2 regions of the Paenibacillus sp. EB106-05-06-XG162 genome follow, and region 1 is predicted to be linked to the other one. Evidence: predicted binding sites of a transcription regulator. Region 1 holds the regulator's gene; the other holds the start of a gene.

What was found. The regulator NrdR, encoded in region 1, represses ribonucleotide reductase genes. The targets are predictions, from matches to a motif close to AACACNATATATNGTGTT.
Region 2: AC3WU2_RS25685 (adenosylcobalamin-dependent ribonucleoside-diphosphate reductase) is a predicted target of NrdR. The motif match lies at 2,951-2,968, and genes of this name have one in related genera.

What each region holds. Positions count from the first base shown of each region.
Region 1 covers NZ_JBYTDT010000005.1:123,393-130,442, reverse strand. The annotation lists gene AC3WU2_RS13620 (assimilatory sulfite reductase (NADPH) flavoprotein subunit) at 1-691, opposite strand, end outside; tRNA gene AC3WU2_RS13615 (tRNA-Ala) at 1,621-1,696, opposite strand; gene nrdR (transcriptional regulator NrdR) at 1,988-2,455, opposite strand; gene AC3WU2_RS13605 (alpha/beta-type small acid-soluble spore protein) at 2,570-2,788, shown strand; gene AC3WU2_RS13600 (lytic transglycosylase domain-containing protein) at 2,874-3,443, opposite strand; gene coaE (dephospho-CoA kinase) at 3,440-4,042, opposite strand; gene ytaF (sporulation membrane protein YtaF) at 4,084-4,779, opposite strand; gene mutM (DNA-formamidopyrimidine glycosylase) at 4,891-5,721, opposite strand; gene polA (DNA polymerase I) at 5,776-7,050, opposite strand, start outside.
Region 2 covers NZ_JBYTDT010000017.1:61,707-68,756, reverse strand. The annotation lists gene AC3WU2_RS25695 (YqhG family protein) at 57-938, opposite strand; gene AC3WU2_RS25690 (DEAD/DEAH box helicase) at 938-2,689, opposite strand; gene AC3WU2_RS25685 (adenosylcobalamin-dependent ribonucleoside-diphosphate reductase) at 3,051-5,654, shown strand; gene AC3WU2_RS25680 (helix-turn-helix domain-containing protein) at 6,470-6,811, opposite strand; gene AC3WU2_RS25675 (hypothetical protein) at 6,961-7,050, shown strand, end outside.

The DNA.
Region 1 (7,050 bases):
TCGTAGTCACATTCGTGGATGCAGGTGTCGAAGAAGAACTTACCGCGCGATTCACAGCGTCAATCCAGCTTGCAGCAGAATCTTCAAAGTCCACGTCGCAATCCACACGATCTGTCACTCGCTCTCCGCCTAGTTCTGCAAGCCTGGAATCGAAATCTTGACCTGTTTTACAGAAAAACTCATACGATGTATCCCCTAAGGCAAGTACCGAGAATTTCAAGCCATCCAGCTTCGGAGCACGCTTACTATGCAGATATTCATGGAATGTCAGTGCGTTATCCGGTGGATCACCCTCGCCATGCGTACTGACAAGCAAAAATAGATAATCAACCTTCTTTAAATGATTTGTCTTATACTGATTCATGGCCGACAGTGTTACTGTGATCCCTTGCGCTTTCAAAGTTTCTGCCAATCGACCTGCTAATCTCTGCGCATTCCCAGTCTGTGAGCCGAACAGGATCGTCACTTCGCGTGGTACTTGCGTCTCGATAGAGACGGGTGCTGCTGTAGGTATCGCCGATACGTCGTTTACCGTCAATGGTGCTGTCACCGTATTCGCACACACCATACGATAAGCAGATAAATAACCACCTAGCCAGCTTATTTGGACATCCGTTAAAGTTGGGAGCAACTTATTAATTAGCTCTGTTTGCTCACTTGTAAATGGACTATTCGTAACTTGAAGTTGCAACACGAACCACCTCACAAAAATATATAAAATCCGATAAAACCACTAGGTATTATTTAATATTTATACTAAAACAGATTTGCAAAAGGTTCAACCTAAATATCGACAATTATTTATTAGATATTTTTAGGTTTTTCATATTTTTACTTATAAAGCTGTAAATGCTATGAACCAGGCTAGATTTACCTATTAAAAAATGCACCCCCTGTGAATTCATTGATCTACCCGAGGGGGTAATACCCATGATTTTATGAGTGCATTTTGTTGATTTCCGTTATTCTATACTTTTCAAAGATTCAATCATGTTGATTTTGGTGACTTTTCTTCACCGGGGTTCTCACCCCCTAAGGTTTCCACCAATTAAAAAACGCAACCCTCATCAGGTTGCGTTGTGTTTACAATTTGGTGGAGCCTAGGGGCTCCGCTCGTACAACTCACTTCACCTTTCAGCGGGATGTCCCATTCCTGATTTCACTTGCTGCCGATGATGACTCGACGAGGACTACCTTATAGGTAGAATAAGAACGCCGTGCTCCTGCATTAGAAGTATTTCTTCGAAGCCTAATCATCCATTTCGTCCGCGCGGACTGAACCCGGGGGTTCTCACCTCCTAAGCAATCCACCAAATAAAAAACGCAACCCTCATCAGGTTGCGTTGTGTTTACAATTTGGTGGAGCCTAGGGGGATACCGCTCGTCTAACTCGCTATCCTTTTCAATGGGATGTCTCATTCCTGATTAAGCTTGCTGCCGATGATCACTCAACGAGTTCTACCTTATAGGTAGAATAAGACGCCGTGCTCCTACATTTGAAGTAAGTTCTCCGAAGCTACTCATCCATTACGTCCGCGCGGACTGAACCCCAGGGTTCGCCCCCTAAGCAATCCACCACAACAAAAAAACCACGTCCGAAGACGTGGTTAATATTCATTGTGGTGGAGCCTAGGGGGATCGAACCCCTGACCTCATCGCTGCCAGCGATGCGCTCTCCCAGCTGAGCTAAGGCCCCATTTGCAGGACAAGCATAGCATAATTCGAAAAAAGTTGTCAATACAAAAGTTGGATAAACTCGGCGGACTATAGATCCGTTAAACGTCGAATACTAACCCATCATAACGAATAAGCGGACACAGAAGCCTTTATATGACCTATGTGAAGCCCCTCAAGGCTCCAAACCAATACATAAGCGCGCTACAGTCCGTTAGATCCGAAATCCAAGCAATTTTGGCGCATATAACGTCCTTTGTGTCCATTAACACCTGCATTACTCATACCCACAACCATGCGTGCCAAGTCCTACTTATTCATCAATCGTATGCTTCGATAACAACCCCGTTAGCTCTTTCATGAACATATTAATGTCCTTGAATTGACGATACACGGAAGCAAAACGCACATACGCGACTTCGTCCACCGGATAGAGCTGCTCCATCAGAAGCTCACCGATTGCACGGCTCTCTACCTCAGGATTTGCTGTGTTCCGCAATGCCTTCTCGACTTCAGAGACGATCATCTCCAGACGCTCCATTGGTACGGGTCTCTTCTCACACGCGCGAATGAGGCCGCGCAATACTTTGTCGCGACTGAATTCTTCGCGGTTACCTTCTTTTTTGATGACAATGAGTGGCGTCTCCTCGATCATTTCAAAAGTTGTAAACCGTCGACTGCAGCTCTCACATTCTCGACGACGTCTGATGGATCTATTCTCGTTAGCAGGCCGTGAATCCAGCACCTTTGTCCCCGAATAATCGCAATGCGGACATTTCATAAATAAATTTCCTCCGTCTCAAATCAATTACTTTAAATTTCCATTCGTCACCTGAATAACAATCATCGTTAAGCACATAATACAATTACCAACCGCAAGGAGGTGAATACAGAGATGAGCGGAAACCGTTCTAGCAACACACTTGTCGTTCCTCAAGCAACTGCTGCTCTTGATCAAATGAAATATGAAGTTGCTCAAGAGTTAGGCATCGCTATTCCACAAGATGGTTACTATGGCAACATGGTAACACGTGACACAGGTTCTATTGGTGGTTACATCACCAAACGCCTTGTAACGATCGCCGAGCAACAACTTGCCGGTCAACACAGATAATTATACTTTTGGAGAGAAGCGTTGGTCAGGCTGTTTCTACAGCTTGTCCCACGCTTTTCTTGTTTATCCCATGAAAAACAAGCCGCTACAGTTCATTCTGATAAAGATCCTTATATTTATTATAATAATAAACGACACGCTGTACATAGTTTTTCGTCTCCCCGTAAGGGATCTTCTTGACGGTCTCGAATTTGCCGTCCCATGTCTCGTTCTGAAGCCACTTCGCAACCACACTCGGTCCTGCGTTGTAAGCGGCTAGCGCGACGTATGTATTATTGTTGAATTTCGTTAATAATGACTTGATATACCACGAACCGATCTGAATATTCGGTTCGGCTTCATGTTTCACCTCGTCCATCGTCACGGAATCGAACTTCCCCTTCTCAATGACCCAGCTCGCCGTATTCGGCATCACCTGCATGAGCCCGAGCGCTCCCTTCCGCGATTCGCTACTTAACTTATAATTACTTTCCACCCGAATAATTGCAGCAATCAGTAGAGGATCCACATCGAAGGTCTTCGCATGCTTCACAATGGCTTCTTTATAGTGAATGGGATAAATCCATCTCCCCATCCAGCTTGAGTTGAAGAACAATACGGATACCAAAGCAATGAAAAGAACGAGCAATACCCTTTTTTTTCGTAATACCTTCATTCGATCCCCTTTCTGCGCAAGAATTGATCGATTTGTTCCATCGTCTGCTCAAGTCCAAAGCGGTTATCGATGACAATGTCGGCTTTTTCTTTTTTACGTTCAATATCTAGTTGCGCGTTCAGCCTTTTGACAGCTTGTTCTTCCGTAATCTCATCCCGCTTCATCAGACGTTCGATCTGTAGCTCCCGCGGGACATAGACGACCATAATCTCATCGAAAAACCCTTCATATGCTGCACCTGCCTCGTACAACAAGGGAATGTCTGCCACGATCAGTTTCTCCGGATGTTCCTTCTCATACGCTGTCATCCGCTCCTGAATGCTCGTCCGAATCGCAGGATGCGTAATGCTCTCCAGCACTTGACGTTCTGCCGGATTCGAGAATATGATCTCACCAAGCCGTTTGCGATGAAGCGTTCCATCTTCTTGTAAAATATCTTGTCCAAAATGTGCTGCTACTTGCGCCAGAATGGGAGACCCTGGATCCATAATCTCTCGCGCAATTTGGTCTGCATCTATAAGTAAGGCACCCCGAGCAACAAGGAGCGACGAGACTGTACTCTTGCCCGTCGCAATGCCACCAGTTAACCCAATATTCATATTTGTCACCTCAGAATATAATACCTCAATGAAATCAACAACTAGAAAAACCTTAGGATTCCCATAATGATAAGCACGACACCTGGAATAAAGGACAGTTTGCGCAGCCATTGCAGTCCCGCGAACATAAGTCCTACCCGCGTCCCTAAATAGAGGAAGCTGCCGCTGGCAATCGTGATCGAAATACAAGTCCATAATGGCGAGAAGCCTAACAATGCAGCACCTAATCCGGCGCCAAAAGCATCCAGCGACAACGCAATACCTAGCAATGCCGCTTCCGATGCCGATATCACACCCGAACGGTCGACATCCGCCGCCGACGGGGACTTCAAAATTTGAATGACAAGACCAAATGCCCGAATCTCAAACGTGAATACCGTCTTCTTCGTTGCCATTGCATCTTGCTTAACCGCGCTATCCTCTGTAGGTCGATTTAACTCAGTCCCCGCATCCACATCGCGATCCTTGGAGCCAATGAGTTGAATCAGCGCCCAACCTCCGATGCCCATCAGAATTAAGGCACCAATCCATTTACTAATCTCAGGCGATACATAATTGGCAATCCATACCCCAATCAACATGGAGGTATAAATAATAATGCCTGAACAAGCGGAGATAATGATAACCGATAAGATTGGAATCCGTATTTTTCGCAAGCCATACGTAACCCCAACACCAAACCCATCCAGGCTCAGTGCGCATGCGAGCAATACTAAAGACAACAAATGCACTAGCATTCCATTCCCTCCCGCCTGCAGCTCTATAAGTCACCATCGTGTTGGTGCAACTGTGCCGCAATGTCTTCCACATCATATGGGCGGGGGGAGGAATAAGTGCCTACTATTTTATTAGGAATCGGGCTGGCAGTGCGGACAATAATGTGTACCACGACCGCCGACGACTGTCTTCACAATGGCTGTACCACACGTTACACACGGCTCGTCTTTCCTGCCGTAAATCTTCAAATATTGTTGGAACATGCCCATCTCACCTTGTCCATTCACATACGATTTGATCGACGATCCTCCTGCTTCCACGGCTTCTTGCAAGGTTGCGATCACGGCATGATAGATGGCTTCAAGCTGTTCATCCGAGAGCGTATTCGCTTTCACTTCCGGATGAATACCTGCTCGAAATAGGGCCTCATCGACATAAATATTCCCAATCCCGACAACATATGACTGATTGAGCAAGGTTGGCTTAATAGGCGTAGCACGTTTACCAATGACAGCACGGAACTTCTCGAATGTAAATTGCTCATCTAGCGGTTCTAACCCGAGCTTGTTCAGCGGTGCCATCACGAACTCTTGACCCGGCTCGAAAAGGTGCATCGTGCCGAACTGTCTTACATCCTTATAACGAAGCTCCGTCTGATCGGTAAAGTGAAAAATAACGTGCGTATGCTTCTCCACCGGCTCGTCCGAACGATACATCCCGTACCGTCCTTCCATCCGCAAATGCGATACGAGCACTAGCCCGTCCAATACGAGGCGCAGAAACTTCCCCCTGCGCTCGACCTTCTGGAATGTATGACCTTCCAGAAGATATGCGAACTGCAGCACATCATCTGGACGTTGTATGATTCGAGGGAGCGATACAGTGACTCGTTCGATCGTCTTCCCTACAATTAATTGATTTAATGTTCTTGTTACGGTCTCGACTTCCGGTAATTCCGGCATATGACTTCACCTCATCCTCCATTATACCGAATTCAAAGGATCTTTTCTCTTGGATTATTTTGCTTCATACCAGTTCGCACCGAAGCTCACGTCGGCTTGAAGCGGAACATCTAGCTTAAGGGCTCCCGCCATCACATCTGGTACGAGCTTCTTCATCATCTCCAGCTCCTCAGCTGGTACTTCGAACACCAATTCATCGTGTACCTGAAGCAGCATGCGGCTCTTGAGCTTCTCATCTTCAAGGCGCTTCGCCATCTGCACCATCGCCAGCTTGATAATATCTGCTGCCGTCCCTTGGATCGGCGTATTCATCGCTGTCCGCTCCGCAAAAGAACGAAGGTTGAAGTTTGACGCCGTAATCTCAGGCAAATACCGTCTGCGTTCAAGCAACGTCGTCACATAGCCGTCCTGACGCGCTTGCTTCACAATATCGTCCATATATTTGCGAACCCCTTGGAATACGGCAAAATACTGCTCAATGAACTGCGCCGCATCTCGACGCGTAATGTTCAAGTTCTGCGACAAACCATAATCACTAATCCCGTACACGATACCGAAGTTGACCGCTTTCGCTTGGCGACGCATATTCGCATCAACCGCTTCAGCCGGTACCCCGAATACATCCATGGCGGTCTTCGTATGTATGTCCATATTATGAACGAACGCTTCAATTAACTTCTCATCTTGCGAAATATGCGCCAAAACCCGCAGCTCGATCTGCGAATAGTCCGCTGCGAGAATCGACCAACCCGGTTCAGACGGCACGAATACTTTCCGGATTTTGCGTCCTTCTGCAAGACGAATCGGAATATTCTGCAAGTTCGGAAACTGACTGCTAAGACGCCCTGTTGCCGCGATCGTCTGACGATAGTACGTATGCACTTTCCCAGTCTCTGTGCGTACCTCCTTGAGAAGACCTTCAACATACGTCGATTGCAGCTTCGCAATTTGACGGTAGTGGAGAATCTGTTTCACGATATCATGATAAGGCTCTAGCTTCTCGAGGACTTCCGCATCTGTCGAATAGCCTGTCTTGGTCTTCTTCATGACCGGCAATCCTAATTTATCGAACAGGATCTCTCCAAGCTGCTTCGGCGAGTTAATATTGAACTCCATCCCTGCAAGGCGATAAATATCCGCAGCCAGATGATTAATGATCACTTCAAACTCACGCCCGAGATCTCGTAGATCTTCCACGTTAACAGCAATCCCCTGTTTCTCCATATCTGCGAGAACTTTGGACAAAGGAAGCTCCAAATCGTAATACAACATATGCATCTCGTTCTGTTCCAGAGCTGCTTGCTGTTTCACCATAATCTGTTGAACAGC
Region 2 (7,050 bases), on a different contig from region 1:
GCGATGCCGTGTCTGTACGCGTTCTATTTTTGCGATGTTTTAGCGAGTTTCGTCTGTTATTGCTTGGCCACCGACCTCAAATGAAAGAATCCGCAATTCATGACGGATATTCGAATACGCGGTTCGTATTGCCATGTCAGTTCTTGTTTGCGATTCGCATATTGTTCTTCTACAGATTTCTTTATTTCATCATCTTCCGTCTTGAGCAGCCCTTCATAGTAACTGTCAATCCGCGCGATTTCGTCATCGAATCGGATTTTTGCTTCGACCGCCCATTCATCATCATAGGTTCTAATTTTTTTCTCGATATAACTCTCGAGTTGATTTCTCGCTTTGGTTAAGGTTAGGGCGCTTCGCAGTACATGAACATTAGCTGGGAGGCGCGGTGACATTTTGCGAGTCAACATGTTGTCGCAGAACTGCTCGATAATGTCTCCCGTAACCATAGATATGCCTAGCGCATGGATCTCTTCACGCTTCATATCGCAGGCAAATTCAATCTTCATATTCACGCCAAGCCATTGCTCATAGGGCGTTGAGAAGTTCGACGATTTCTGCTCTGCATTGGGCAGTTCAAATAGATTAACATAAGAACCGCCCGCCTTCGCCGCTTGAAAAAATTGATCCAATCTCCGACTGCCGTAGGTGACTTCTTCCTTCAGTAATCGATGGGCGATATATCCAGGTCCTGGAGGAGGATCTGGTGGAAGCGGAGGCATTTTGTCTTTATCGAAAATAAAACAAAATTTCATCGTCTCCGGTTCTGTCCCTGTACGATCGACGAACCCCCAGTAATAAGGGCGATTGGTAAGCTCACGGTCCGCCTGAGGCGATAACTTGACGATGACATGTCCCGGAGATTTCTCGATCAAATGGCAGTTCGTCGCATCCAAATAGCGAAGAACAAATTGCTGGACTTGCTTGGCGCTCATCACCATTATTGTGCTTCCTCCTGTGGTGCATCCTGAATGTAAGGCTCATTATCGGCAACCGTTTTTGCAATGTCTTGAAATGTTTTGCCGATCGACTCTACGTTCGCTCGAATATCCTCATCTGATTTCGACTCTAACATCATTTTATAGAGCCTTTTCTCGAGAGAGTCCTGCTTCTCCATCCGTTCGAGGATGACATCCAGCTGACCAATGACCAATTCAAACAAATTGATTTTTTCGTGGAGCAGGTTGAGAATATGTTCTTCGATCGTTCCTGAGGTGGACAGGTTATAGATTTTGACATCATTCATCTGTCCAAGACGGTGAACACGGCCAATCCGTTGTTCCACGCGCATCGGGTTCCAAGGGAGATCGAAATTAATCATGTTATGGCAGAATTGTAGGTTAATCCCTTCGCCGCCGGCCTCCGTTGCAATCATCACTTGCGCACGGTTGCGGAATAGATCCATCATCCAGTCCTTCTTCCCGCGGTTCATGCCGCCGCGATAGGGGACAGCCACCATATTTTTGCTGCGAAAGAAGTTCAGGAGATAATCCTGGGTTTGCCGGTATTCGGTGAAAATAATCACTTTGTCGTTCATTTCCTCAATCAATTCGAGCGCTTTCTCGGCCTTGGTATTCGCCTTGATCTGTCGAATCATATTTACGAGTTCCCAGATCTTCGCATGGATAGGCGAGTCTTCCGGCATTTTCTTCGATAGATTGATTAAGGTTAGGAATACCGCATCGCGGCTGCTGCATACTTCACGCTGCAGAGTTACGAGGGAGAGCATGCTGCTCATATCGCCGTTCAGCTCGTTATAGCGATCTTTGACGAAGGCCGTTACCCCGTTGTACAACGCCATTTCTTCATCGGAGAGCGTCAGCGGCACATTTTTGACGAATCGTTTGGTGAATCCGATATTCCCGTCGCTGCGACGATTGCGAATCATCACTTTGGAGAGCTCACTCTGCAGCTGATCTTCATTCTTCGGCAGTCGCTTATCGACAATGAAATTCGCAGCAAAATCACTGACACCGCCCAGCTGACCAGGCTTCAATAGCGTGATGAGATTATAGAGCTCGCTAAGATCATTCTGGATTGGCGTGGCCGTCAGAAGCAGGCAATATTTTTTGCGCAGTTGGGTAATGAACTGGTAGTTGGTTGTTTTTTTGTTCTTCAATTTATGGGCTTCATCAATAATCAGCATGTCGTATTCGTTCTGCAAGAGCAGGTCTTTGTGCGGATCGCGTTTAGCTGTATCCATTGAGGCGACGACAACATCATAGTGCCACGTATATTCTTTTTTCTGTGCAACGGCAGCGATGCCGAATTTCTGGTTCAGCTCGCGAACCCATTGCAGGACGAGAGACGCAGGCACGAGAATGAGCACTTTGCGTGCTAGGCCGCGAACGAGATATTCTTTGAGAATGAGCCCCGCCTCAATCGTCTTGCCGAGTCCCACCTCATCTGCGAGAATGGCTCGTCCGCGCATTTCGTGTAAGACCTTCGTAGCTGTCTCAATCTGGTGCGGTAGAGGACTGAGGTTGTTCAATTGCGTGAGGCACTGAAGCTCATCGAAGGTGGAGACGACCTGAGATTGTTCCGCTTCATAGTTAAGAGCGAACAACGTAAAGTCATCCCAAGGGCCGTTCTTCGCAGTGCGTTCTTCTAATTCCGAGAACCACGTACGATCGAAATCGATCGGAGCGGAGGGTTGTTTGGAACGTGAAGTCGTTGCAGAATTTATGGACATGATGGATTAGCTCCTTCTTGATGATGTGCGGATAATGATAAAAAAAATAGTGAACTGTTCTGGTTAGTATGGACGAAAAAGGGCGGGTTCATAACTCACTTGCAATATTCTCCAAGTAGAAGGATTTAGAATTGCAAGTCTAGAAATAGAGCGTGTGATAGAGAAAAAAGAAGCTAGATGGGACATGCTGCGGATTCTTGGCATTAATTCCACATCACACCATTAGAAAGTACAATATGTGGTATAGTATAATGATAAACGCACACAATATATTGTAAACTTTACATACAATAAATATGCGTTTTTGTGCGGGAAATCATAGGTTTATTGGTTGTTAATATGCTAGAGGAGGTTGTTTTTGTTGAATACGACGCATAAGCAGCGGTTGGAAGGATTAAGTGAGAAAATATTTTTGGATCGTTATGCATGGAAAAATGCAGACACGAACGAGACGAAGGTCGGAGATGTCGTGCTCGTATTGACCAAGGATGATCCGAAATTTCCAGCTAAAGAAGTAGGGGAAGTCATCAAGCGTGAAGGCCGTTCTGTTACCGTGAGAACACGCAGCGGTGAAGTGGTCGATTCGACGGTTGAGAAGCTGACTCTAACGGTTGAGAAGACGCCTGAGGAAATGTGGGATCGTCTGGCAGCGGCAATGGCATCGGTGGAGAAAACTCCAGAATTACAAAAACAATGGACGGAAAACTTCAGATATATATTAGATGATTGGAAATTGGTGCCGGGTGGACGGATTGCTGCCGGTGCAGGTGCAAGTGAAGAGTTGACGTTGTTCAACTGCTACGTTATTCCTTCTCCGAAAGATAGCCGTGGCGGAATAATGGCGACATTGTCCGAAATGACCGAGATTATGGCACGCGGCGGCGGTGTCGGCATTAACTTATCCTCGCTGCGTCCGCGTCGTGCGATTGTTCGCGGTGTGAATGGATCGTCGAGCGGTGCGGTATCGTGGGGCGGATTGTTCAGCTACACGACAGGTTTGATCGAGCAAGGCGGTAGCCGCCGCGGCGCGCTGATGCTGATGATCAATGACTGGCATCCGGACCTCATGGATTTCATTACGGTTAAGCAGACGATGGGTCAAGTGACGAATGCGAATTTGTCAGTCTGTGTGAGCAACGGCTTCATGGAGGCCGTGAAGAAGGATCTAACGTGGGATCTTGTATTCCCTGATACTTCGGATCCAGAGTACGACGAAATCTGGGACGGCGATATGGACAAGTGGAAGAAGCTAGGCAAGAATGTCATCCACTACAATACGGTACGCGCTCGCGACGTATGGCATACGATTATGGAATCCGCTTGGAAATCGGCTGAACCTGGCGTCGTTTTCATGGAATACTACAATCAAATGTCGAACAGCTGGTATTTCAACCCGATCATTTGTACGAATCCATGCGGTGAGCAAGGTCTTCCAGGTTGGGGCGTATGTAACTTGTCCGCTATGAATCTCTCGAAATTCTATGATGAAGCGAATCATGATGTCGATTGGGCAGAGCTAGGCCGAGTAACGCGTTATTCGGTACGTTTCTTGGATAATGTCATTGATAAGACGCCGTATCATTTCGAGGAAAATAAAGAAAATCAGCAGAAGGAACGCCGCGTAGGTCTGGGAACGATGGGACTCGCAGAGCTGATGATCAAGCTCCAAATTCGTTATGGAAGTCCAGAATCGTTAGAATTCTTGGATAAATTATATGGCTTTATCGCCAAAGAATCTTACCTCGCATCAGCGGAGATTGCAGGTGAGAAAGGTTCCTTTAAGGCATTCGAGCTTGAACCGTTCATGCAGAGCGGATTTATGAAAAATATCGTCGACGCGTATCCAGAAGTAGGTGCGGCGATTGAGAAGCAAGGTATGCGTAACGTGACGGTGATTACGCAAGCACCGACAGGAAGTACAGGTACTATGGTAGGGACATCGACGGGGATTGAGCCTTACTTCGCGTTCAAGTTCTACCGTCAGAGCCGTCTAGGCTTCGATGAACAGTTCGTTCCGATTGCACAAGAATGGATCGATGCGCATCCAGGTGAAGAGTTGCCAGCATATTTCGTAACGGCAATGAGCTTGTCAGCCGAAGATCATATTCGTTCCCAAGCTGCGATTCAGCGTTGGGTGGATAGCTCCATCTCGAAGACAGCGAACTGTCCTTCGGACTTCACTGTTGAAGATACGAAGCGCCTTTATGAACTTGCCTTTGATCTTGGTTGCAAAGGGGTAACCATCTACCGCGACGGCAGCCGCGATGTGCAGGTCCTTCAGACAGAGAAGAAGGAAGAGAAGAAAGAAGCTGTGGTCCAAGAAGAAGCAGCTGCGACGAATGAAGAGAAGGGTGCAATTCAGACCCTGGATAAGTCGCTTCCTGTGAATGTCGATGCGAACACAAGACAAGTGTTCGACAAGCAGTACAAGAGCCGTCCGCAAGTATTGCGCGGAGCGACGTATAAGATTAATACGCCATTCGGTATGGCATATATTACGATTAACGATAATGAAGGAATTCCGAGCGAAATCTTCTTGAACGTGGGTAAAGCAGGATCGGATGTCTTCGCTATGGCGGAAGCACTCGGCCGCGTATGTTCCTTGTTCTTGCGTTACGGGGACCATGGTCAGAAGGAAGCACTCCTTATCAAGCACTTGAAAGGTATTGGCGGTTCCGGTGCGATCGGCTTTGGCGTTAATCGGGTAGAGTCCATCGCGGATGCCGTAGCCAAAGCGCTCGAAGCGCATATTGAGAACAATGAGCTGGCAGCATCTTCCGATATCGCGCCAATCGCAGCGACGATTGCGGTTGAGGAGTCTGAGGCCAATTCACATGCGGGACATAGCCATGATGAGAGTGCATACACATCACGTGACTTATGTACATCTTGCGGCTCTGCTTCGCTGATTAATGTTGAAGGATGCAAGACATGCTCGAATTGCGGATATAGTCGTTGCGGGTAAGTTAATAATTAGAAAAGTGTAATAACTAACTTTGTTGTGATATTCCATAATTAATTAGAAATGTTTCAATATTGATTAGAACTTTTATTTCATAATTACTGGAAATGAATAATTATTCAATAAAATGTTTTCTTCTAGGTGGGGGTTATATTGTGGGCTCCCGCCTTTTAATTTTGTCTTAACTGAATAGCGGTTTACTTGACACTTATGAATCAAAGCGAATTTATTTGTCCTATGGACTTTTATATTTTGGTGTATGCTTTAACGTTGATGAGGCTCCGTCTTATTGTAAATGCAAATGAAAAAAGGGGTAAATAAGCTTATTTTTGACATGATCTGAGAAACCTATTGCAAAAGGGACATCTCACTATACACGGGATTTCAAAGATCAATCGTAGAGCTGTATAAAGATGGGTGAAATTGGGTTTTATCTCAGTTGATAAGGTAATTAATTCGGGGTGAGTTTCAACTTATCACAATAGCTATTAGGATTTTAGAAGAGATTACATTCCAGCCATAGATATAGTTAGAACTCATCCTTAAATTCATTCAACAGAAAAGTTAATAAGAGAGCTTCGAAAGTCAGGGATATATCCGGTAAATCAGAGAATCAAATTAGTGATGCTTCCTTTATTACGAAAGAGTATACTAAAGTCGTTGAAATACTAAAAACGTAAGACTACTATATGTAATTAAACAAAGAAAGAAGATTACAAACTTTGATCATATAGATAGATAGATAGATAGGTAGATAGATAGATTGATAGATTGATAGAAGTCAGATAAATAAACGGCGACCTCTCTAGGGTCGCCGTTTAATTTTTATCGAAAACTTCTATTAAAATGTTTTTTGCTTTTCTTACTTCTTTAGGGTTTAGTGCAAGGAGAAGATCTATGATTTTTTCCATATCATGAGATTTGCCTTTTGTTTGATTGCTTAGCCTTGTATAAGAAAATAATTCATAAACGCCAACATTCAAAGCATTGGCGATTTTTGCAAGGTTAAGTACGGATATATTGGTTTCAGCACGTTCGACTCCCCCAATATATGTATAATTTAAATTGGCTAACTCTCCTAGCTGCTCCTGTGACAATCCTCTTTCTTTTCGCAAATCCCGTATACGTTTTCCAATTAATTTCAAAATTGATTCAGACATAAGCTACACCTCTAATTGAAGTGTAGTCAACCAGCATTTAGATAAACACGGTAGAAAAATAGTGTTTTTAATTAAATACTATATATATGTATTGTTAGTCTTGTGTTTGGTAATAATATAAATAATAGATTAATAGGAGGTAAGTAATCGTGGAAAAATTATACGACTTGTTTCCACTTGAGCAAGCTGAGATAACGGAAAAAGGGATTCTCTTTAATGATTTTATTTACTCCTGCAGT